DNA from 4 places in the Streptomyces sp. NPDC037288 genome. Region 1 is predicted to be linked to each of the others. Evidence: riboswitches for the same ligand, from Rfam matches in the RefSeq annotation. Region 1 holds a riboswitch; each other region holds the start of a gene.

Region 1 (5,345 bases):
CTCAAGAACCAGCAGGAGCTGGAGAAGAAGAAGGCCGCGGCTCAGGCCGCACTCAAGGAGCGGCTGCGCCCGAAGTTCGTGCTGCCGGTCGTGCAGCGGGGGCTCAGCGCCTACTTCGGCCAGGCGGGCGTGAACTGGATGTCGGTGCACACGGGCATCGACTTCCCCGTCTCCTACGGCACCACGGTGATGGCCGCCACCGACGGCGTCGTCTCCACGAAGTGGAACAGCGCCTACGGGAACATGATGATCGTGACGGCGAAGGACGGCACGGAGACCTGGTACTGCCACCTCTCCGGCTACCGCGTCGCTTCCGGTACGGCCGTGAAGGCCGGCCAGCCGATCGCCTACTCAGGCAACTCCGGCAACTCCACCGGACCGCACCTGCACTTCGAGGTACGGCCCGCGGGTGGGGCGGCCATAGACCCGCTGCCGTGGCTGAGGAGCCACGGACTCGATCCCACGTAGGAACTGGGGCTGTTGCCCCCAGGCCGCTACAGCTTCTCCACCGGCGCGTACCGCAGCAGCAGCCGCTTCGGCTTGGCGTCACCGAAGTCGATCGTCGCCTCCGCGTTCCCGCCCGTGCCCTTCACGGCGACCACCGTGCCGAGCCCGAACTGGTCGTGGGTGACCCGGTCCCCGACGGCCAGCGCCACCACCGGCTTCTCCGCCGTGCGCCGCGTGGCGAAGCCGGACGCGCCCGACGCCGAGGAACGCGAGCGGGTCGAGGACAGCGAGGCCGCGATCCCGGAGGCCGGGCCGCCGGAGGACGCCGGTGCCGTCGCCCCCGTCCGCTTCCACTCGACATGGGCGGGCGGGATCTCCTCGAGGAAGCGGGAGGGCGGGTTGTACGACGGCTGGCCCCAGGCGCTGCGCATCGCGGAGCGCGTGAGGTAGAGCCGCTCCCGCGCGCGCGTGATACCGACGTACGCCAGGCGCCGCTCCTCCTCCAGTTCCTTGGTCTGGCCGAGGGCACGCATGTGCGGGAAGACGCCGTCCTCCATGCCAGTCAGGAAGACGACCGGGAACTCCAGGCCCTTGGCGGTGTGCAGGGTCATCAGGGTGATGACGCCGGAGCCTTCCTCGTCCTCGTCGGGGATCTGGTCGGAGTCGGCGACCAGGGCGACCTGCTCCAGGAATTCGGCCAGCCCCACCGGCTCGCCCTCACCGCGCTCCTGCTCGAACTCCAGGGCCACGGCCGCGAGTTCCTGGAGGTTCTCGATACGGGTCTCGTCCTGCGGGTCGGTGGAGGCCTGCAACTCGGCGAGGTAGCCGGTGCGTTCGAGCACCGCCTCCAGGACGGTCGCCGGTCCGGCGCCGGACTCGACGATCGTGCGCAGGTCCTCCATCAGCGTGTTGAACCGCTTGACCGCGTTGGTGGAGCGCGCGGCCATGCCGTACGCCTCGTCCACACGCTTCAGCGCCTGCGGGAAGCTGATCTTCTCCCGCTGGGCGAGGGCGTCGACCATCGCCTCCGCGCGGTCGCCGATGCCCCGCTTGGGTACGTTGAGGATGCGGCGCAGCGGCACCGAGTCCTCCGGGTTGGCGAGAACGCGCAGGTAGGCGAGGACGTCCCGAACCTCCTTGCGCTCGTAGAAGCGGACTCCGCCGACGACCTTGTAGGGCAGGCCGACGCGGATGAAGACCTCTTCGAAGACACGGGACTGGGCGTTGGTGCGGTAGAAGACGGCGACGTCGCCGGCCTTGGCCTCGCCCGCGTCCACCAGGCGGTCTATCTCGTCGGCGACGAACTGCGCCTCGTCGTGCTCGGTGTCGGCGACGTAGCCGGTGATCCGCGCGCCCTGGCCGGCGTTGGTCCACAGGTTCTTCGGGCGGCGCGACTCGTTGCGCTCGATGACCGCGTTGGCGGCGGACAGGATGGTCTGCGTGGAGCGGTAGTTCTGCTCCAGCAGGATCGTCCTCGCGTCCGGGTAGTCCTCCTCGAACTGCAGGATGTTGCGGATCGTCGCGCCCCGGAAGGCGTAGATCGACTGGTCCGCGTCACCCACCACGCACAGCTCGGCGGGCGGGATGTCGTACTCGCCGGGTGGGGTGTCCTCGTCGTGGTCACCTGTGCCCACCAGCTCGCGCACCAGGGCGTACTGGGCGTGGTTGGTGTCCTGGTACTCGTCGACCAGGACATGCCGGAAGCGGCGGCGGTAGTGCTCGGCCACGTCCGGGAACGCGCGCAGCAGGTTGACCGTCGTCATGATCAGGTCGTCGAAGTCGAGGGCGTTCGCCTCGCGCAGCCGCGACTGGTACAGAGCGTAGGCCTGGGCGAGGGTCTTCTCGAAGCCGTCGGTGGCCTGGGCGGCGAAGTCCTCCTCGTCGATCAATTCGTTCTTCAGGTTGCTGATCTTGGCGCTGAAGGACTTCGGCGGGAAACGCTTGGGGTCGAGGTCCAGGTCGCGGCAGACCAGGGCCATCAGGCGCTTCGAGTCCGCCGCGTCGTAGATGGAGAACGACGACGTGAAGCCGAGCTTCTTGCTCTCCCGGCGCAGGATGCGCACGCACGCGCTGTGGAAGGTCATGACCCACATCGCGTTCGCGCGCGGGCCGACGAGGTGCTCGACGCGCTCCTTCATCTCACCCGCGGCCTTGTTCGTGAAGGTGATCGCGAGGATCTGGCCCGGGTGCACATGCCGCTCGGCGAGGAGGTGGGCGATGCGGTGGGTGAGCACACGGGTCTTGCCGGAGCCGGCACCGGCGACGATGAGCAGCGGCGAGCCGGCGTGCACGACCGCGGCGCGCTGGTTGTCGTTCAGCCCTTCCAGGAGGGCCGCCGCGTCGAGCGCGGGGCGGGGGGCGCCGTCGCGGTAGTAGGCGTCCCGGTCCGGCGGCACGTCGAACTTCCCGCCGAACAGATCGTCCGGAAGCGGCTCCGGAGCGTGATCGTCCTCGGGCGGCGGCGGGGGCTCCTCCTCGCGCCCGCGAGGGGGCTGGAGGTCCGCCAGGAAGCTGTCGTCAAAGAGGCTGCTCATCGCTCTACGAGTCTAGGGTGCCCCACCGACAACCGGTCGCCGTCCCGGGAAGATGGCCCCGCGGACGAAGCGGCGAACAGCCGGAGCAGGGCCCTTACGCTGCGGAATCGTGCCATGACGGGAACGTGATCCGGAGGCCGGATCACGAAAATGTATCGGACATATCACGCACCAACCTTCACAGTAGTCACACCAGTTGGCTAGGTTGCCGTCAGGCCGCGTGCGCGGCCTCCGCCGAGTCCGGCGCGCCCGCACGGCGCCCGGAGCCGGGGACCCACCGATCCTGGGGTGAATCGGACGACTCCCGCCCGGGACGAGGCCGTAGGGCAACCCTTCCGAACCGCCGCCCGAACCCGACAGCTAACCCGGTAGGCGGCCCACTGGAAGGAGTCGCCCCCCTTGGCGTCGCACCGCAAGACGCGCCCCGGCGGGACCATCGGGACGGGCCTGCGCACCCCCGCCCTCGCCACCGCCGCCCTCACCTCCATGGCCGTGCTCTCGCAGACCGCGGAGGCCGCCCCGAGTACCGATCACGCCAAGCCGAGCCTGGAAGAGGTCGAGAAGAAGGTCGACGACCTGTACCGCCAGGCGGAGTCGGCGACCGAGAAGTACAACGCGGCCAAGGAGCGGACAGGAAAGCAGCGGGGTCGCGCCGACGCCCTGCGCGAAGAGGTCGCCCGGCGCACCCAGCGCCTCAACAAGGCCCGCGAGGAGCTGGGCTCCTTCGCCGCGGCCCAGTACCGCACCGGCGCCGCCGCTCCCGACACGGCCACCTTCCTGCTCGCGGACAGCCCGCAGGACTACTTCGACCAGAGCCAGCTGATGAACCGGCTGACCTCGCGGCAGAAGAGCGCGGTCGACGACTACATCGGCGAGCAGGCCTCGACGATGAAGAAGCGACGGGAGGCCGCGGAGAGTCTGCGGACGCTGACCGACTCGCAGCACGACCTGCAGACCGCCAAGACCACCGTCCAGAAGAAGCTCGCCTCCGCGCGCGAGCTGCTGTCGCAGCTGACGGCCCAGGAGAAGGCGCGGCTGGCCGCCATCGAGCGGGAGAAGCAACAGGAGGCGGCACGCAAGGCGGCCGAGCTGGCGAAGCAGCAGGCGGCCCGGCAGCAAGCCGCCTCCTCGTCGTCGTCCTCGTCGTCCTCGTCGTCCTCGTCATCCGGATCCGGGTCGACGGGCTCCGGCTCGACCGGGTCCACGACATCCGGGTCGTACGACACGAAGGCCGAGAAGGCGATCGCCTTCGCCCGCGCGCAGATCGGCAAGCCGTACGTGTGGGGCGCCACCGGGCCGGACTCCTACGACTGCTCGGGCCTCACCCAGGCCGCCTGGAGGGCGGCCGGCGTCACCCTTCCGCGCACCACGTACGACCAGGTCGACGCGGGCACCACGGTGTCGCTGGCCGACGCACGGCCGGGTGACCTGGTCTTCTTCTACGACGACATCAGCCACGTCGGCGTCTACATAGGCAACGGCATGATGATCCACGCCCCGAAGCCGGGCGCGTACGTCCGCGAGGAGTCGATCTACTACGGCGGAGAGTCGATCATCCACAGCGTGGTCCGACCGGGCTGACCGGACCGGCTGTCTTGGCCCCACGCGCGCGTACCGGCGTTTCGCACTCCACGCGCGCGTGCCCTTCCCCGGCAGGGGCCGTCCGGCTCCCTAGCATCGGGCGCATGCCCGGCATCTCAGGTCTGCGTACATGGTGGGCGGAGCGGCCCCCCGCGGCCGGGGCCGCCGTGATGGCGACCGGCATCCTGTCGGTGGGGCTGTATCTGACCGGCGCCGAGACGCTCTCCCGGCTGACGCTCGCGATGTCCGGCGTCGCCTGGGTGGCGTTGGCCGCCGACTTCGCCCTGCGACTGCTCTGCGAGCGGCAGCGCTGGGTCGCCGAGGCGGAGAGTCCCGGCGCGCTCACCGCCGTCGCCGCGACCGCCGTGCTCGGCACCCGGATCTCGCTACTGGGCCGGCAGCCCCTGGCCGAGGCACTGCTGGCCCTCGCGGCGCTGCTGTGGCCGGTGCTGCTGGTCCTGGTCGTCCGGCACTGGACGCGGCGCATGCCGGGAGCGGTGTTCCTGTGTTGTGTGGCCACACAGGGGCTTGTCGTACTGGCCGCGACGCTGGCCGCGGCCGAGCGCACGGCGTGGCTCGCGCACACCGCGCTGGTGCTGTTCTGGCTGGGGCTGGTGCTCTACGGCCTCGCGCTGGCCCGCTTCGACGCACGACAGGTGCTGGAGGGGGCCGGTGATCACTGGATCGCGGGCGGGGCGCTCGCGATCTCGGCGCTGGCGGGGGCGAAGCTGCTCGTCGCCGGGGATGCGGGCCTGCATCTCTGGGACGAGGACGACCGCGGTC
Region 2 (5,345 bases), on a different contig from region 1:
TCCGACGACACGCGGGGCGGGACGAAGGTCCGCTCCGGGCATGCTTCACGATATGGGAAACTGGTCTAGACAACCCTGAAGACTGAAGGGCAGCAACACATGGCTGAGCGCCGCGTCAACGTCGGCTGGGCCGAGGGCCTCCACGCCCGCCCCGCCTCCATCTTCGTCCGAGCCGCCACGGCCGCAGGCGTCCCGGTGACGATCGCCAAGGCTGACGGCAACCCCGTCAACGCGGCCTCCATGCTGGCTGTTCTGGGTCTGGGCGCCCAGGGCGGCGAGGAGATCGTCCTCGCCTCCGACGCCGAGGGCGCGGACGCCGCCCTGGACCGTCTGGCCAAGCTGGTCTCCGAGGGCCTGGAAGAGCTGCCCGAGACCGTCTGAGCAAGGCGAGAAAGCCGCGCCACCCATTCCGGGTGGCGCGGCTTCCGCCTTTTCCGGACCTTGAATTCAGGGCGCACGGGATAGGGGCAGCGGAAATCCAGGACCACCGAATACCCCTTCTTTGTATACGGCTTCCGTGTTAATGCCGAAGACTCGACATGTTTACGGTGTGTTGCGAAGTCCTCACACGCTCGGCGGCCCGGGGGCGACGCAGCCGGTGCGCGGCCGTCGCACGCTCGGTGTGCAGCGCCGTGACCGCCCGCGCGCGCTCGCCGTCGCCGCGCGCCACCGCGTCGACGATGGCGCCGTGTTCCACCCAGGACTCCACCGGACTCGGCGGCGCCTCCACCGCGTACATCCAGGCGATCTTGTGCCGCAGCTGGATGAGCATCGCGGTCAGCGAGGGGCTGCCGCAGGCCTGGGCGAGCGTCTCGTGGAACCAGCCGCCCAGTGAGCGCAGATCGTCGCTGTGCCCCCTCCTGGCCCGCTCCTGACCGAGCCTGACCAGACCGCGCAGCACCTTGAGGTGGGCCTCCGTGCGGCGCTGGGCGGCCCGGGCGGCCCCGAGCGGCTCCAGGAGCATGCGCATCTCCAGCAGGTCGGCGGCCTCCTGCTCGGTCGGCTCGGCCACGCACGCGCCCGCGTGCCGGCGGGTCACCACGAAGCCCTCCGCCTCCAGGGTGCGCAGGGCCTCGCGGACGGGGACGCGCGAGACGCCGTAGCGGCGGGCCAGGACTTCCTCGGTGAGGCGGGCGCCGCGCTCGTGGACACCGGCGACGATGTCGTCCCGGATCGCCGTGCACACCGAGTGCGCCGGAATACGCATGACCGACCTCCGCCTTAATCCCCGTGAAACGTCGACGATGGACGCGTGTTCCGTGACTCTATTCCAATACCTCGGAAATTCCGACGGCGGGCCGGAATCCATGGATATTTTTTGGTCGGCGGGTCCGGCGTCCGTCCCGGAAAACAGCGAAAGCCCCGGCCGGTGCGGGCCGGGGCTGCGCGGGCAGAGCCAGGGGCGTCAGACGTCCACGCCGTGCTGGCGGAGGTAGGCGACGGGGTCGACGTCCGAACCGTAGTCGGGGGTCGTGCGGGCCTCGAAGTGGAGGTGCGGACCGGTGACGTTGCCGGTCGCGCCGGACAGACCGATCTGCTGGCCCGGCGTGACCCGCTGCCCCACCGTGACGCCGATCGACGACAGATGGCCGTACTGGGTGTACATGCCGTCGGCCATCCGGATCACGATCTCGTTGCCGTACGCGCCGCCCCAGCCGGTGGAGACGACGGTGCCCGCGCCGACCGCGTGGACGGGCGTGCCGCTGGCCGCGTGGAAGTCGATGCCGGTGTGCGAGCCGGAGGACCACAGGGAGCTGCTGGCCTTGTAGGCCGTCGACACGTAGGAGTGGGCGATCGGGGCGACGAAGGCGTTCAGACGCTTGCGCTCGGCCTCGCGGGCGGCGCGCGCCCTGGCCTCGCGGACCTCCTTGGCCCTCTTGGCCGCGGCCTCCTCGGCCGCCTTCTGCTCGGCGACCTGCTGCTGGGCGGCGGCCTGCGCGTCGATCTGCTCGGCTATGTCGTCTCCGACGCTGACCACCGGGGTGAGGCCGGTCTGCTCGGCGGTGTTCTCGGCGGCGAACGCCGCGGGCGCCGCGACCGTGCCGATGACGCCGGTGGTGGCGAGGGCCGCGACGCCGGCCGCCTGAGCGGTGGTGCGCTTGACCCGGCCGGGCTTGCGGTGCTTCCCGGTGGCGCACATGAACGCCATGAAGTGGCTGGTCCTTTCCTTCCCTCTCGCCTACCGGGTTAGCTGACGGGTTCGGAGCAGGAAGGTCTCCTACGGACCCCCTCGCTCACGCGCGGGCGCCCGATTCACCCCAGGGACGGTGGGTCCCCGGCTCCCCTGGCTCGCGCCGTACGGGGACTCGGCGATGGCTGTCCGGTGCCGCGGGTGCGGCGCACTGCCTGACGAACAGCCCGGACGACGCTACGGAAGCCTGCTTTCCCATCTCAAACGGATCCGGGCTTTTGTAGCGCATCCCACAGGGCAGACGGGCAACCTCCGCCCCAATCCGGACATCTGGTAGGTGGAGAGCGGAGCACGCAAGGGGCCCTGACGACCCGTCGGTCGTCAGGGCCCCACGCGTGTGTGCCGCTACTCGGCCGCCCGCGCGGTGACCTACTCGGCCGCCACCACGGTCACTTCGCCGATGCCGAGTGCCTCGACCGGCGCCTTGATCTCGGCGGCGTCACCGACGAGGACGGTCACCAGGCGGTCCACCGGGAAGGCGTTCACGACCGCCGCGGTGGCCTCCACCGTGCCCGTCGCGGCCAGCTGCTGATACAGCGTCGCCTGGAAGTCGTCGGGCAGGTGCTGCTCGACCTGGTCTGCCAGCGTGCTCGCGACGGCCGCCGCGGTCTCGTACTTCAGCGGCGCCACCCCGACGAGGTTCTGCACGGCCACGTCCCGCTCGGCGTCGGTCAGGCCGTCCGCCGCGAGGGTGCGCAGCACCTTCCACAGGTCCTCCAGCGCCGGACCGGTGTTGGGGGTGTCCACGGAGCCGCTGATGGCGAGCATCGAGGCGCCCGTGCCGTCCGGCGCGGACCGGAGGACCTGCCCGAAGGAGCGCACACCGTAGGTGTAGCCCTTCTCCTCGCGCAGGACGCGGTCCAGGCGGGAGGTGAGGGTGCCGCCGAGGCAGTAGGTGCCGAGCACCTGGGCGGGCCACACGCGGTCGTGCCGGTCGGGGCCGACGCGGCCGATGAGCAGCTGCGTCTGCACGGCGCCCGGCCGGTCCACGATGACCACGCGTCCGGTGTCGTCCGCGCTCACCGGGGGCACGGGCCGCGGCTCGCCCGGGGTGCCGGTCCAGGCGCCCAGGGTGTCACCGAGCAGCGCGTCCAGATCGGTGCCGGTGAGGTCGCCGACCACGACGGCCGTGGCCGTGGCGGGGCGAACGTACCGGTCGTAGAAGGCGCGTACGGCGGTGGCGTCGATCTTCTCGACGGTCTCCTCCGTGCCCTGGCGGGGACGCGACATCCGCGAGGTCGCCGGGAACAGCTCCTTGGAGAGTTCCTTGGCGGCCCGGCGGGAGGGGTTGGCCAGCTCGTGCGGGATCTCGTCCAGGCGGTTGCGGACCAGCCGCTCGACCTCGCTCTCGGCGAAGGCGGGCGCGCGCAGGGCGTCGGCGATCAGCCCGAGGCCCTTGGCCAGACGGGAGGCCGGGACCTCCAGGCTGAGCCGGACGCCGGGGTGGTCGGCGTGCGCGTTGAGCGTGGCGCCCGCGCGCTCCAGCTCGGCGGCGAACTCCTCGGCGGAGTGCTTGTCGGTGCCCTCGGAGAAGGCCCGCGCCATGATCGTGGCAACGCCGTCCAGGCCGGCCGGCTCGGCGTCCAGGGGGGCGTCGAGCAGCACCTCGACGGCGACGACCTGCTGACCGGGGCGGTGGCAGCGCAGCACGGTCAGGCCGTTGTCGAGCGCGGTGCGCTCGGGCGCCGGGAACGCCCAGGGACGGGCCTCGCCGGGCTGCGGCTGGGGGTGGAAGTCCATGGTGGCGAGCTCGGTCACTTGGCCGTCTCCTCGTTCTCGTTACCGGCCTCTACGGTCGCTTCCTGCTCCGGGTCCTCGGGGACGTCGGCGTCCGGGACCTCCTCCGGCGACTTCGGTTCGTAGACCAGGACCGCGCGGTTGTCGGGGCGCAGACGGGCCTTGGCGACCTCCTGGACCTCCTTGGGGGTGATCTCCAGGACACGCTTGACGGCGGTGAGGGCGAGCTGCGGGTCGCCGAACAGGACCGCGAACCGGCACAGTTCGTCGGCGCGGCCGGCGACCGTGCCGAGCCGGTCCAGCCACTCGCGCTCCAACTGGGCCTGGGCGCGCTCCATTTCCTCGGGCGTGGGGCCCTCCTCGGCGAACCGGGCCAGCTCCTCGTCGATGGCGGCCTCGATGACCGGCACCTCGACGTCACCGGAGGTCTTCACGTCCAGCCAGCCCATCGAGGGCGCGCCGGCCAGGCGCAGCAGGCCGAAGCCGGCCGCGACGGCCGTACGGTCGCGGCGCACCAGCCGGTTGTACAGGCGGGAGGACTCACCGCCGCCGAGGACGGTCAGGGCGAGGTCGGCCGCGTCGCACGCGCGCGTGCCGTCGTGCGGGAGCCGGTAGGCGGCCATCAGGGCGCGCGCCGGGACCTCCTCGACGAGGACCTCGCGCTTCTGCTCGCCGATGACCTCCGGCAGGGAGCCGTCACGCGGCGCGGGCTTGCCGTCGTGCGCGGTGATCGAACCGAAGTACTTCTCGATCCAGGCGAGCGTCTGCTCGGGGTCGATGTCGCCGACCACGGAGAGCACCGCGTTGTTCGGCGCGTAGTAGGTGCGGAAGAACTGGCGGGCGTCCTCCAGGGTGGCCGCGTCCAGGTCCGCCATCGAGCCGATCGGCGTGTGGTGGTAGGGGTGGCCCTCCGGGTACGACAGGGCGGTCAGCTTCTCGAAGGCGGTGCCGTAGGGGACGTTGTCGTAGCGCTGGCGGCGCTCGTTCTTGACGACGTCCCGCTGGTTCTCCATGGACTCGTCGTCCAGGGCGGCGAGCAGCGAGCCCATGCGGTCGGCCTCCAGCCAGAGGGCGAGCTCCAGCTGGTGCGCGGGCATGGTCTCGAAGTAGTTGGTGCGCTCGAAGCTGGTGGTGCCGTTGAGCGAGCCGCCGGCGCCCTGCACCAGCTCGAAGTGGCCGTTGCCGTTGACCTGCGCCGAACCCTGGAACATCAGGTGCTCGAAAAGGTGAGCCAGACCGGTGCGTCCCTTGACTTCGTGACGGGAGCCGACGTCGTACCAGAGGCAGACCGCCGCCACCGGGGTCAGGTGGTCCTCGGAAAGCACCACGCGCAGACCGTTGGCCAGGCGGTGCTCGGTCGCTGTCAGGCCCCCGGAGCCTGCCTCGGCTGTGGTCGTGTGACCCATGGGCATGTACA
Region 3 (5,345 bases), on a different contig from region 1:
GGTGGCGATGCGCTCGACCGCCTCGCGCAGCTGGGGTCCGCAGTCGCAGCGGGCCGAGCCGAAGACGTCGCCGGTCAGGCACTCGGAGTGCAGGCGCACCAGCGGGACCGGGCCGGGGTCGCCGAGGACGACGGCGACATGCTCCTGGCCGTCGGCCAGGCCGTGGAAGGTGACGAGTTCGGCGTCGACGCCGTAGCCGTCGTGGAAGCGCAGCGGTACCCGGACGCGGGCGCGCGGGGTGGCGGCGGTGGTGTCGGGCATGCGGATCCCTCCGGGGAAGGTGCTTCAGATTTGAAGCAGCGGTACGCGGGGACCCTACCCCATGCTTAAAACTTAAAGCAATCACTTTCCGTGTGCCGGGCGGGACTCAGGGGGTGCGGCCCGGGGTCGAGGAGGAGCAGGACGACCGGCGCCGCCAGGGCACGTCCTCCGCCCCGGGCGCGCTGTCGTCCCCCTGCAGTCCGCTCGCGATCCCGGTGCAGATCTCCTCCAGCTGCCCCACCTGTTCCGGCGTGAGCCGGTCGAACAGGGTGGTGCGCACGGTCTCGACGTGCCCGGGCGCCGTACGCTCCAGCACGGCCATCCCCTCGTCCGTCAGCACGGCGATGCTGCTGCGCTTGTCCCAGCGGCAGTCCTCCCGGCGCACCAGCCCGTCCCGTTCGAGACGGGTCACCGCATAGGTCAGCCGGCTGCGCGTGATCTTCAGCGTCTCGGCGAGATCGGTCATGCGCAGCCGCCGCTCGGGCGCCTCGGAGAGGTTGGCCAGCACGGAGTAGAACAGATGCGGCATGCGGGCCGTCTGCTGGAGGTTCCGGTCGATCGCGTCGTCCAGCAGCCGGGCGGCGGCCAGGTAGGCGCGCCAGGCGCGCTGCTCCTCGGGAGTGAGCCAGCGGGTCGTCATGCCGCCAGTGTAAGTTTGTTTCAAACTTGAACCAAGTCTGACTTTTCAGGGAGAGCGCGCCGATGTCGTACCCCTATGTGCTGCTGTCCGCCGCCGTCTCCCTCGACGGCTACCTGGACGACACCGGCCCCGAACGGCTCCTGCTGTCCAGCCCGGCCGACTTCGACCGGGTCGACGCCGTCCGGGCCTCCGTCGACGCCATCCTGGTCGGCGCCGGGACGATCCGCGCCGACAACCCACGGCTGCTGGTCAACTCCGCCGAGCGCCGCGCGGCCCGCGTGGCCGAGGGCAGGCCGGAGTACCCGCTGAAGGTGACCGTCACCGCCACCGGCGACCTCGACCCCGGCGCCCACTTCTGGCACACCGGCGGCGGCAAGCTCGTCTACACGACCGACAAGGGCGCCGAACAGGCCGCACGCCTCCTCGGCGGCACCGCCGACATCGTCCCGCTCGGCCCCGACCTCGACTGGCGGGCCCTGCTGGGCCACCTGCACGGCGTGCGCGGCGTACGGCGCCTGATGGTCGAGGGCGGCGGCACGATCCACACCCAACTGCTCCAGCAGGGCCTGGCCGACGAGCTCCAACTGGTCCTCGCGCCGCTGTTCGTCGGCGACCCGGCCGCCCCCCGCCTGTTCGGGCCGGGCGCCTACCAGGCCGGCCGGCTGCGCCTCGCCGAAACCCGCCGCATGGAGGACGTGGTCCTCATGCGCTACGAGCCCACGGCCCCCGGCGCCGGCCCGGTCCCCACCGCCGCCGACCGCCACTGGCTGCGCACCGCCTGCGACCTGGCCGCGCTGTGCCCGCCCTCGGAGACGGCGTTCAGCGTCGGCGCGGTGGTGGTCGCCGCCGACGGTACCGAGCTGGCCCGGGGGCATTCCCGGGAGGGCGGCGACCCCGTGGTGCACGCGGAGGAGGCGGCCCTGGCGAAGATCGATCCGGCGGATCCGCGGTTGGCCGCCGCCACGGTGTATTCCAGCCTGGAGCCCTGCGCCCGGCGTGCCTCGCGGCCGGCGCCGTGTGCCGAGCTGATCCTGCGGGCGGGGGTGCGGCGGGTGGTCACGGCCTGGCAGGAGCCGGACACGTTTGTCTCCGCGGCCGACGGGACGGGGGTCCTGGTCGGCGGAGGTGCACAGGTGGTCGTACTGCCGGAGCTGGAGGGACTCGCCAAGGCGCCGAACATGCATCTGCTGGGACGCTGAAAACACCCAGGGCCGGAATCCACTGGATTCCGGCCCTGGGCCTTCAGTAGCGGGGACAGGATTTGAACCTGCGACCTCTGGGTTATGAGCCCAGCGAGCTACCGAGCTGCTCCACCCCGCGTCGTTGTGACTCCAGAGTACCCCATCCGCAGGGCGGCGCGCACACCGCTTTCCCGCGGGCCGCCCCGACGGGGAGATCGTCTGTACCGAGAGTGATCGGACGACCGCCCTCCGCATAACATCTGAGTCACCATCAAAAACCCCGAGACTCCTGAACGCCGGCCAAGTCGCCCGTTTTGGAGGGCTCCTGACCGGTAAGTCCAGGCCGGAAAACGTTAATGATCAAGTCGAACGGCTTGGAAAGTGACCAGCAGGTCTATTAACGTTCGATAACGCAGCGCGGTCGTCCCAGCCGTCACAAGAGACGGCTCCGTGCGCACGCGCCGAATCCCGCAAGGGAACCGGGGAACCACCACCTTGGGGTGAATCACGCGGATGCCGTGACCGGTATACGCGCGTAGGAGACCTTCCTGCTCCGAACCCGTCAGCTAACCCGGTAGGCGGAGGAAGGAAAGGAGTACGCCCGAGTGGCGTCCAACCACCCTGCCCCAGAAGCCCCGTTCATGCCCGAGCCGGCCGAGCCCGAGACCTTCGGCTACGGCTCCTACCGCGCCGAAGAGGGCCCCTGGGAGGAGTGGAACCCCACCGAGGACTCCCTGACCCCGGTCCGCGGCCGGCACCGCGTCGCCAAGCAGCGCGGCGGCTTCGCGCGCAGCTCCACCGTCCTCGGCGTCGGCGTGCTCGCCGCGGTCGGCGCCGGCGGCATGGCCAGCGCCAACACCGGCAAGCCGCCGGTCTCCATATCCCTGCCGGACCTGGACTCCGTCGGCCACCTCTTCGGCGACGACTCCTCCGACGCGCACCACACCGACACCACCGCGCTCAGCAACGTCGGCGTGACCTCGGCCGACAGCAAGGACTCCGACGCGGGCGAGGCCCTGCGCAACCGGATCATGGCCCAGGCCGAGCAGCAGCAGAACAAGGCCGACAGCAAGGCCACCGCCGCCGCGCTCGCCGCGGCCGAGAAGCAGACCGCCGCCGCCGCGGCCAAGGCGGAGAAGGACGCCGCCGCCAAGGCCACCGCCGCCAAGGAGAAGGCGGAGGCCGACGCCGAGAAGGCGGCCGAGGCCAAGCGGCTGGCCGAGCTGGCCAAGCAGTACCAGCTGCCCGTCGTCTCGTACACGATCACCGGCACCTTCGGCCAGCCCGGCGCCATGTGGTCCTCCGGCTACCACACCGGCCTCGACTTCGCCGCCCCCACCGGCACCCTCATCAAGGCCATCCACGGGGGCACGATCACCCAGGCCGGCTGGGCCGGAGCCTACGGCTACCGCACGGTCCTCACCCTCGACGACGGCACCGAGCTGTGGTTCTGCCACCAGTCCTCGATCAACGTCAAGGTCGGCCAGAAGGTCTCGACCGGCGAGGTCATCGGCCGCATCGGCGCCACCGGCAACGTCACCGGCCCGCACCTGCACCTCGAGGTCCACCCCGACGGCCAGGCCGCCGGCATCGACCCGGCGCCCTGGCTGCGGGACAAGGGCCTCAACCCCTGAGCGTGTCAGCCATGAGAAACATGTGAAATCGGCGCCGGCGGTGGAATGCGATCATCCACCGCCGGTGTTGACGTCGAGCATGACTTCTCTGCGCACACTCGGTTCCTCCGGCCTCGAGGTCTTCCCGCTCTCCCTGGGCGGCAACGTCTTCGGCTGGACCGCCGACGAGGAGACCTCCTTCGCCGTCCTCGACGCCTACACGGCCGCCGGCGGCAACTTCATCGACACCGCCGACTCCTACTCCGCCTGGATCGAGGGCAACAAGGGCGGTGAGTCCGAGACGATCATCGGCAAGTGGGTCAAGGCCCGCGGCAACCGCGCCGACGTCGTCATCGCCACCAAGGTCAGCCAGCACCCCGAGTACCAGGGCCTGTCCGCGACCAACATCAGGGCCGCCGCCGACGCCTCCCTGCGCCGCCTGGACACCGACTACATCGACCTCTACTACACCCACTTCGACAAGCCCGAGGTGCCGGTCGAGGAGATCATCGGCGCGCTGGACGAGCTGGTGAAGGCGGGCAAGGTCCGGCACATCGCCGCCTCCAACATCAGCCCCGAGCGGCTGCAGGCCTCCCTGGACTTCTCCGACCGCGAGGGCCTGGCCCGCTACGTCGCCCTCCAGCCGCACTACAACCTCGTCTCCCGCGAGACCTACGAGGGCCCGCTGCAGGACCTGGCCGCCCGCGAGGGCCTGTCCGCCGTGCCGTACTTCTCCCTCGCCTCGGGCTTCCTGACCGGCAAGTACCGCCCCGGCGCCAAGGTCGACAGCGCCCGCGCGGACCGGGCCGAGCGGTACGCGGAATCCGAGCGCGGCCGACGGGTCCTGGCGGCCCTGGACGAGATCGCCGCCGCGCACGAGGTCCCCGTCGCCACGGTCGCCCTCGCCTGGCTGGCCGCCCAGCCGACGATCACCGCCCCGATCGCCTCGGCCCGCACGGTGGCCCAGCTCCCGGCGCTGACGGGGGTGGCGGACCTGAAGCTGACGGACACCGAACTGGCGAAGCTGACGGAGGCGTCGGCATAACTTCCCGGGCCAGCGGCGGCTGACCTTCTCCCGCCGCTGTCTATGACCGGTACGGGTTGTACGCGGGATACGGCGCCTTGTACGCGGGATACGGCGCCGCCGGATACCCGTACCCCGGCCAATACGCCGTAGGCATCCGCGCGGGAGCAGTCGCCCCGGCCGCATACTCCAGAGCCGGCCGAGCCACATCCCTCCGCTTCCACAGTTCGTCCAGCAGCTCCCGCTCCCGTACGACGAACTCGGCCCCGCCCTTCCCCTTGCGCCCCCGGTGCCGCAGAGACGCCAGCGACGTCGCGTACGCCTCGTACTGCGCCACGGCGCGCGCCGCGGGTCGCCCGGCGTGGTGGCGGGCGTAGTCACGGGCCGCCCGCCGCGCCCGCATCGACCCGAGCGCGCACGGCTCGGCGGGCCCCAGCCAGCCGGCCAGCACATACGCCGGCAGTTCCGTCCGCACGGTCCGCAGCTGCCGCTGCCGCGTCCAGATCGCGAGCCAGGTCAGCAGCCCGAAGACGGGCACCATGAATCCGCCGTAGACGGCGAAGAACCCGAACTCGCCGAAGGTGGAGGAGCCGTTCCAGAAGGCGTGCATGCTCATCGCGAGCAGC
Region 4 (5,345 bases), on a different contig from region 1:
CGCCGGGGGACCCGGTGCTCGTCGTGCTCGCGGCGGCCGACCGGGACCCGGAGCGGTTCGCCGACCCGGACGTGCTGGACCTCGCCCGCCGCGACAACCAGCACCTCGGCTACGGCCACGGCATCCACTACTGCCTGGGCGCGCCCCTCGCCCGGCTGGAGGGCCAGACCGCGCTCGCCGCCCTGCTCACCCGGTTGCCGGACCTGCGGCTCGCCGTGGATCCGGACGAGTTGCGCTGGCGCGGCGGGCTCATCATGCGCGGCCTGCGCACCCTGCCCGTGGAGTTCACACCGGCCGCCGGCGCAGCCGGGCGACGGGGAACATGAAGGGCGTTCAACTTTGTGATCTTCACGTGATCTGCGCGGCATTAACTTGTGACAAGTGATCGTCTGCCGATACGTTCACCCATCAGCGTGGCGACGGATTCCAGTGCGCCGCGCCGGTCCTGCTGTCGCACGAAAGGCTTCCGCATGCTCTCCGGGAACGGTCGTCACCGTCGCCCCCGTCAGGCTCCGGCCCTCCTCGTCGCGGCCGGAGTGACCGGCTCCGCCATCGCCATCCCGCTGCTCGGCGCCGCGAGCGCCAACGCGGCCGACGGCACCACCTGGGACAAGGTCGCCGAGTGCGAGAGCGGCGGCTCCTGGAGCGCGGACACCGGGAACGGCTACTACGGCGGCCTGCAGATCTCGCAGGACGACTGGGGCAAGTACGGCGGTACGCAGTACGCCGACAGCGCCGACCAGGCCAGCCGCTCGCAGCAGATAGCCGTCGCCGAGAAGATCCTCGCCGACCAGGGCACCAAGCCGTGGGCCACCTGCGCCCTGCTCTCCGGTCTGACCTCCAACTCCGCTTCGGTCGACGTCGACACCGGCGTCGGCGGCTCCGGCGACACCTCCGGCTCGGGTGACACCTCCGGCTCGGCCGGTCTGCCGGAGTCATCGGCATCCGACCCCGGTTCCGGCTCCCACTCCGACCCGGGCTCCGGCTCCAACTCCGGCTCCGGCTCCAACTCCGCCCCCGGTTCCTCCGCCTCCGGTTCCTCCGGCTCGGATTCCTCCGGTTCTGATGCCCCTGACTCCTCCTCGGGCTCGAGCACCACGCCGGCTCCGCAGCGGAGCCACCACGCCGCAAAGACCCCGGACGCGACCGGCGGCTCCACCGGAACCAGCGCCCCAAAGTCCGACAAGACCGGCAAGTCCGGCTCGACCGGAGGTGGCGGCTCCCAGGACGGGGGCAGCTCGCCGACGGCAACGCCCGGTACCGACGAATCGGACAATTACCAGCAGTCCGCCGGTTCGTGGAGCCTGGTCGACACCGGCACGCTCAGCAGTGGCGGACGTCACCGTGGTGGGAGTGCGGACGAAACGGTGACAAACGGTCAGAACACCCCCTCCTCCGGCCGTCACGCCGGTCGCACGGCGGGTGCCTACACCGTCCGCGAGGGGGACACCCTCGCCTCCATCGCCGACTCCCTGGGCGTCGACGGCGGATGGCACGCGCTCTACGACGGGAACAAGAGCGTCATCGGTGCCGACCCGAACCACATCACCGCCGGTCAGACCCTGGAAATCGGTTCCTAAGAGGGCGAAAACCAGCGGTAGTTGACGCCCCGTTTCGCCGCTGATGTCCGTTTCGGTGAAAGTGTGGGATGAGTCTCAGAAGCCCTGATCGTCTTTGAAATTCCCTCGATCACGTGTCTACGGTCAGGACCGCTCGTCACCACGAGCCCCGGCAGTCGCAACGCCGAATCCTGCCAGCGGTTGCCCGGGAACAGTCGTCGCGTCAAGCGCCGCAGGCAGGAGCGGGGGACCCAAGGTAAGTGCCGGATCCGGCGGTTGACGCCGGCACCGGCTGGGGGTGAAGCCGCGCCTCGCGAGAGCGAGTGCGCGGCCGGGCAACTCAACCGGCCCGAACCCGACAGCTCACCTCGCAGGCGTCGGTGAGGGGATCGATCCATGCTGTTTTCCGGCAAGGGCAAGCACCGTCGTCCGTCCAAGGCCACCCGTGTCATCGCGCTCGCCGGTGTCACCGGCGCAGCCGTCGCCGCCCCGCTGATGGCGGCCGGCAACGCCTCCGCCGCCACCGCCTCCGAGTGGGACGCGGTCGCCCGGTGCGAGTCGGGCGGCAACTGGTCCATCAACACCGGCAACGGCTTCTACGGCGGCCTGCAGTTCACCAACTCCACCTGGGCCGCGTACGGCGGTACCGCCTACGCCGCGCGCGCCGACCTCGCCACCAAGGCGCAGCAGATAACCGTCGCCGAGAAGGTCCTCGCGGGTCAGGGCAAGGGTGCCTGGCCGGTCTGCGGCACGGGCCTGTCGGGCGCCGCGTACAACGGCTCCGCGCCCAGCGCCCCCTCGAACACCACCTCGTCGAAGACCACCGCGCCCAGCACCGCCACGCGCTCCGGCCAGCAGGCCGCCTCCCGCTCCGCCGAGCGCACGGCCCCGGCCAAGAGCAAGACCGTCACCACCCCGACCGGCAAGAAGGTCAAGAAGGGTGACGGCGAGTACAAGGTCGTCACCGGTGACACCCTCAGCTCCATCGCCGTCGAGCACCACGTCCAGGGCGGCTGGCAGAAGCTCTTCCAGCTGAACAAGGACATCGTCGAGGACGCGAACCTCATCTACCCGGGCCAGCAGCTGCACCTGAAGTAAGCGGCAGCGGCACTCAGGCCCGCCCCCGTCCCCACGGGCTCCCCGCCCCGGCGCGTGTTCCCCCGTACGCGCCGGGGCGGGGTCTTTTGCGCGCGCCCCGCGCGCCCGTGCGCGTGCCCATGTGCGTGCCCTCTGCATCCACCCTTTGTTCCGTTCATGAACAATGGGTACCGTCTGCGTGTGCCTCCCCGTCCACGGGGCGGTCGGTCGGTGGCCGATCCCCCGGAGACGGTTAGGCTCTAGTCGCAAGGCACAGCCGTAAGGCAGCAAGCCCCGCACTTCCAGCGTCACATCCAAGAAGGAGATGCTCGTGCCGTCCATCGACGTCGTCGTAGCCCGGGAAATCCTGGACTCCCGAGGCAACCCCACGGTCGAGGTCGAGGTCGGCCTCGACGACGGCAGCACGGGTCGTGCCGCCGTCCCGTCCGGCGCCTCGACCGGCGCCTTCGAGGCCATCGAGCTGCGCGACGGTGACCCCAACCGTTACCAGGGCAAGGGCGTCGAGAAGGCCGTCCTCGCCGTCATCGAGCAGATCGGCCCGGAGCTGGTCGGCTACGACGCCACCGAGCAGCGCCTGATCGACCAGGCCATGTTCGACCTGGACGCCACCGACAACAAGGGCTCCCTCGGCGCCAACGCCATCCTCGGCGTCTCCCTCGCCGTCGCCCACGCCGCCTCCGAGGCCTCCGACCTCCCCCTCTTCCGCTACCTGGGCGGCCCGAACGCGCACCTGCTGCCGGTGCCGATGATGAACATCCTCAACGGCGGCTCGCACGCGGACTCCAACGTGGACATCCAGGAGTTCATGATCGCCCCGATCGGCGCGGAGTCCTTCTCCGAGGCCCTGCGCTGGGGCACCGAGGTCTACCACACCCTGAAGAAGGTCCTGAAGGGCAAGGGCCTGTCCACCGGCCTCGGCGACGAGGGCGGCTTCGCCCCGAACCTGGGCTCCAACCGCGAGGCCCTCGACCTCATCCTCGAGGCCGTCAAGGAGGCCGGCTACGTCCCCGGCCAGCAGATCGCCCTCGCCCTCGACGTGGCCGCCTCCGAGTTCTACAAGGACGGCAAGTACCTCTTCGAGGGCAAGGAGCGCTCCGCCGCCGAGATGACGGAGTACTACGAGGAGCTCGTCGCGGCCTACCCGCTCGTCTCCATCGAGGACCCGCTGTTCGAGGACGACTGGGCCGGCTGGAAGGTCATCACCGACCGTCTGGGTGACAAGGTCCAGCTGGTGGGTGACGACCTGTTCGTCACCAACCCCGAGCGGCTGGCCCGTGGCATCGAGGAGGGCACCGCCAACGCCCTCCTCGTCAAGGTCAACCAGATCGGCTCGCTGACCGAGACCCTGGACGCCGTCGAGCTGGCCCAGCGCAACGGCTTCAAGTGCATGATGTCCCACCGCTCCGGCGAGACCGAGGACGTCACCATCGCCGACCTGGCCGTCGCCACCAACTGCGGCCAGATCAAGACCGGCGCCCCGGCCCGCTCCGAGCGTGTCGCCAAGTACAACCAGCTGCTGCGCATCGAGGAGATCCTCGACGACGCCGCCGTGTACGCGGGCCGCAGCGCCTTCCCGCGCTTCCGCGGCCACATCGACGTCTCCAAGGGCTGACGCAACCCGGGCTAAGTATTAGCCAGTCATACGTACGTCCCCGGACCCGGTCCCGTACCGTGTCCGGGGACGTACGCACGTGTGACGCGCAAGGCAAGGGGAGGCGGAGAGCCACATGGCCGTGAAGGACCGCGACCGTTTCTCCACCGCGACCAGGCTGCGGCTGCTCGGCGAGCAGACGGCGGCCCGGGTCTACCGCTCCCAGACCAAGCGGCAGGCCCGCCGCTCCCGGCTCACCGGCCGGGCGGCGCTGCTCGCGCTGGTGCTGTGCTCGATGATCGTCGCGCTCGCCTACCCGATGCGGCAGTACGTCTCCCAGCGCGCGGAGATCGCCGACCTCCAGCGCCAGCAGGAGCAGGCCCGCAAGCGGGTCGAGCAGCTGCGCGACCTCAAGGCACGCTGGCAGGACGACTCCTACGCCGAGCAGCAGATCCGGCGCCGGCTGCACTATGTGAAGCCCGGCGAAACCGGGTACGTGGTCGTCGACCCGGGCGCGGCCCAGCAGTCCCGCACCGACCTCCGGGCCGCCCACCGGCCCTGGTACGCGAACGTCTGGGACGGGGTCGACAAGTCCGACGCCTCCGACCAGTGAGCAGTAACGCCGGCCTTTGGCCGTAACCGACAGAAAGCTTCGAAGAGCAGTCATGGAAACGCCCCCGCCGCCCACTTTGCGCACCGAGCCCACCGACGCGGACGTCGAGGCCTTCAAGCAGCAGCTCGGCCGCCCGCCGAGGGGCCTGCGGGCCATCGCGCACCGCTGCCCGTGCGGCCAGCCGGACGTCGTGGAGACCGCGCCGCGGCTGCCCGACGGCACGCCCTTCCCGACGCTGTACTACCTCACGTGTCCCAAGGCGTCCTCCGCCATCGGCACGCTGGAGGCGAACGGCGTGATGAAGGAGATGACCGAGCGGCTGCAGACGGACCCCGAGCTGGCCGCCGCCTACCGGGCCGCGCACGAGGACTACATCCGGCGCCGTGACGAGATCGAGGAGCTGAAGGGCTTCCCGAGCGCGGGCGGCATGCCGGACCGGGTCAAGTGCCTGCACGTCCTGGTGGCCCACTCGCTGGCCGCGGGC

What was found. Region 1 has a riboswitch for cyclic di-AMP ahead of ACZ7GZ_RS13090 (C40 family peptidase). Riboswitches for the same ligand answer to the same signal wherever they lie in the genome.
Region 2: another riboswitch for cyclic di-AMP. It lies ahead of ACZ7GZ_RS16580 (M23 family metallopeptidase); the one in region 1 lies ahead of ACZ7GZ_RS13090 (C40 family peptidase).
Region 3: another riboswitch for cyclic di-AMP. It lies ahead of ACZ7GZ_RS38065 (M23 family metallopeptidase); the one in region 1 lies ahead of ACZ7GZ_RS13090 (C40 family peptidase).
Region 4: another riboswitch for cyclic di-AMP. It lies ahead of ACZ7GZ_RS17615 (transglycosylase family protein); the one in region 1 lies ahead of ACZ7GZ_RS13090 (C40 family peptidase).

What each region holds. Positions count from the first base shown of each region.
Region 1 covers NZ_JBVJVY010000008.1:246,451-251,795, reverse strand. Annotated here, with positions in the region: gene ACZ7GZ_RS13100 (M23 family metallopeptidase) at 1-468, shown strand, start outside; gene pcrA (DNA helicase PcrA) at 495-2,981, opposite strand; cyclic di-AMP (ydaO/yuaA leader) riboswitch at 3,247-3,351, shown strand; gene ACZ7GZ_RS13090 (C40 family peptidase) at 3,381-4,562, shown strand; gene ACZ7GZ_RS13085 (tellurite resistance/C4-dicarboxylate transporter family protein) at 4,667-5,345, shown strand, end outside.
Region 2 covers NZ_JBVJVY010000012.1:37,248-42,592, forward strand. Annotated here, with positions in the region: gene ACZ7GZ_RS16570 (HPr family phosphocarrier protein) at 100-381, shown strand; gene ACZ7GZ_RS16575 (GntR family transcriptional regulator) at 521-1,207, opposite strand; gene ACZ7GZ_RS16580 (M23 family metallopeptidase) at 1,406-2,149, opposite strand; cyclic di-AMP (ydaO/yuaA leader) riboswitch at 2,162-2,322, opposite strand; gene ACZ7GZ_RS16585 (M16 family metallopeptidase) at 2,561-3,949, opposite strand; gene ACZ7GZ_RS16590 (M16 family metallopeptidase) at 3,946-5,340, opposite strand.
Region 3 covers NZ_JBVJVY010000061.1:4,322-9,666, forward strand. Annotated here, with positions in the region: gene ACZ7GZ_RS38045 (GTP cyclohydrolase II) at 1-261, opposite strand, end outside; gene ACZ7GZ_RS38050 (MarR family winged helix-turn-helix transcriptional regulator) at 368-901, opposite strand; gene ACZ7GZ_RS38055 (dihydrofolate reductase family protein) at 964-2,100, shown strand; tRNA gene ACZ7GZ_RS38060 (tRNA-Met) at 2,148-2,221, opposite strand; cyclic di-AMP (ydaO/yuaA leader) riboswitch at 2,532-2,678, shown strand; gene ACZ7GZ_RS38065 (M23 family metallopeptidase) at 2,688-3,716, shown strand; gene ACZ7GZ_RS38070 (aldo/keto reductase) at 3,796-4,740, shown strand; gene ACZ7GZ_RS38075 (PrsW family intramembrane metalloprotease) at 4,781-5,345, opposite strand, start outside.
Region 4 covers NZ_JBVJVY010000013.1:91,455-96,799, forward strand. Annotated here, with positions in the region: gene ACZ7GZ_RS17605 (cytochrome P450 family protein) at 1-326, shown strand, start outside; gene ACZ7GZ_RS17610 (transglycosylase family protein) at 471-1,580, shown strand; cyclic di-AMP (ydaO/yuaA leader) riboswitch at 1,778-1,951, shown strand; gene ACZ7GZ_RS17615 (transglycosylase family protein) at 1,956-2,657, shown strand; gene eno (phosphopyruvate hydratase) at 2,962-4,269, shown strand; gene ACZ7GZ_RS17625 (FtsB family cell division protein) at 4,385-4,861, shown strand; gene ACZ7GZ_RS17630 (DUF501 domain-containing protein) at 4,914-5,345, shown strand, end outside.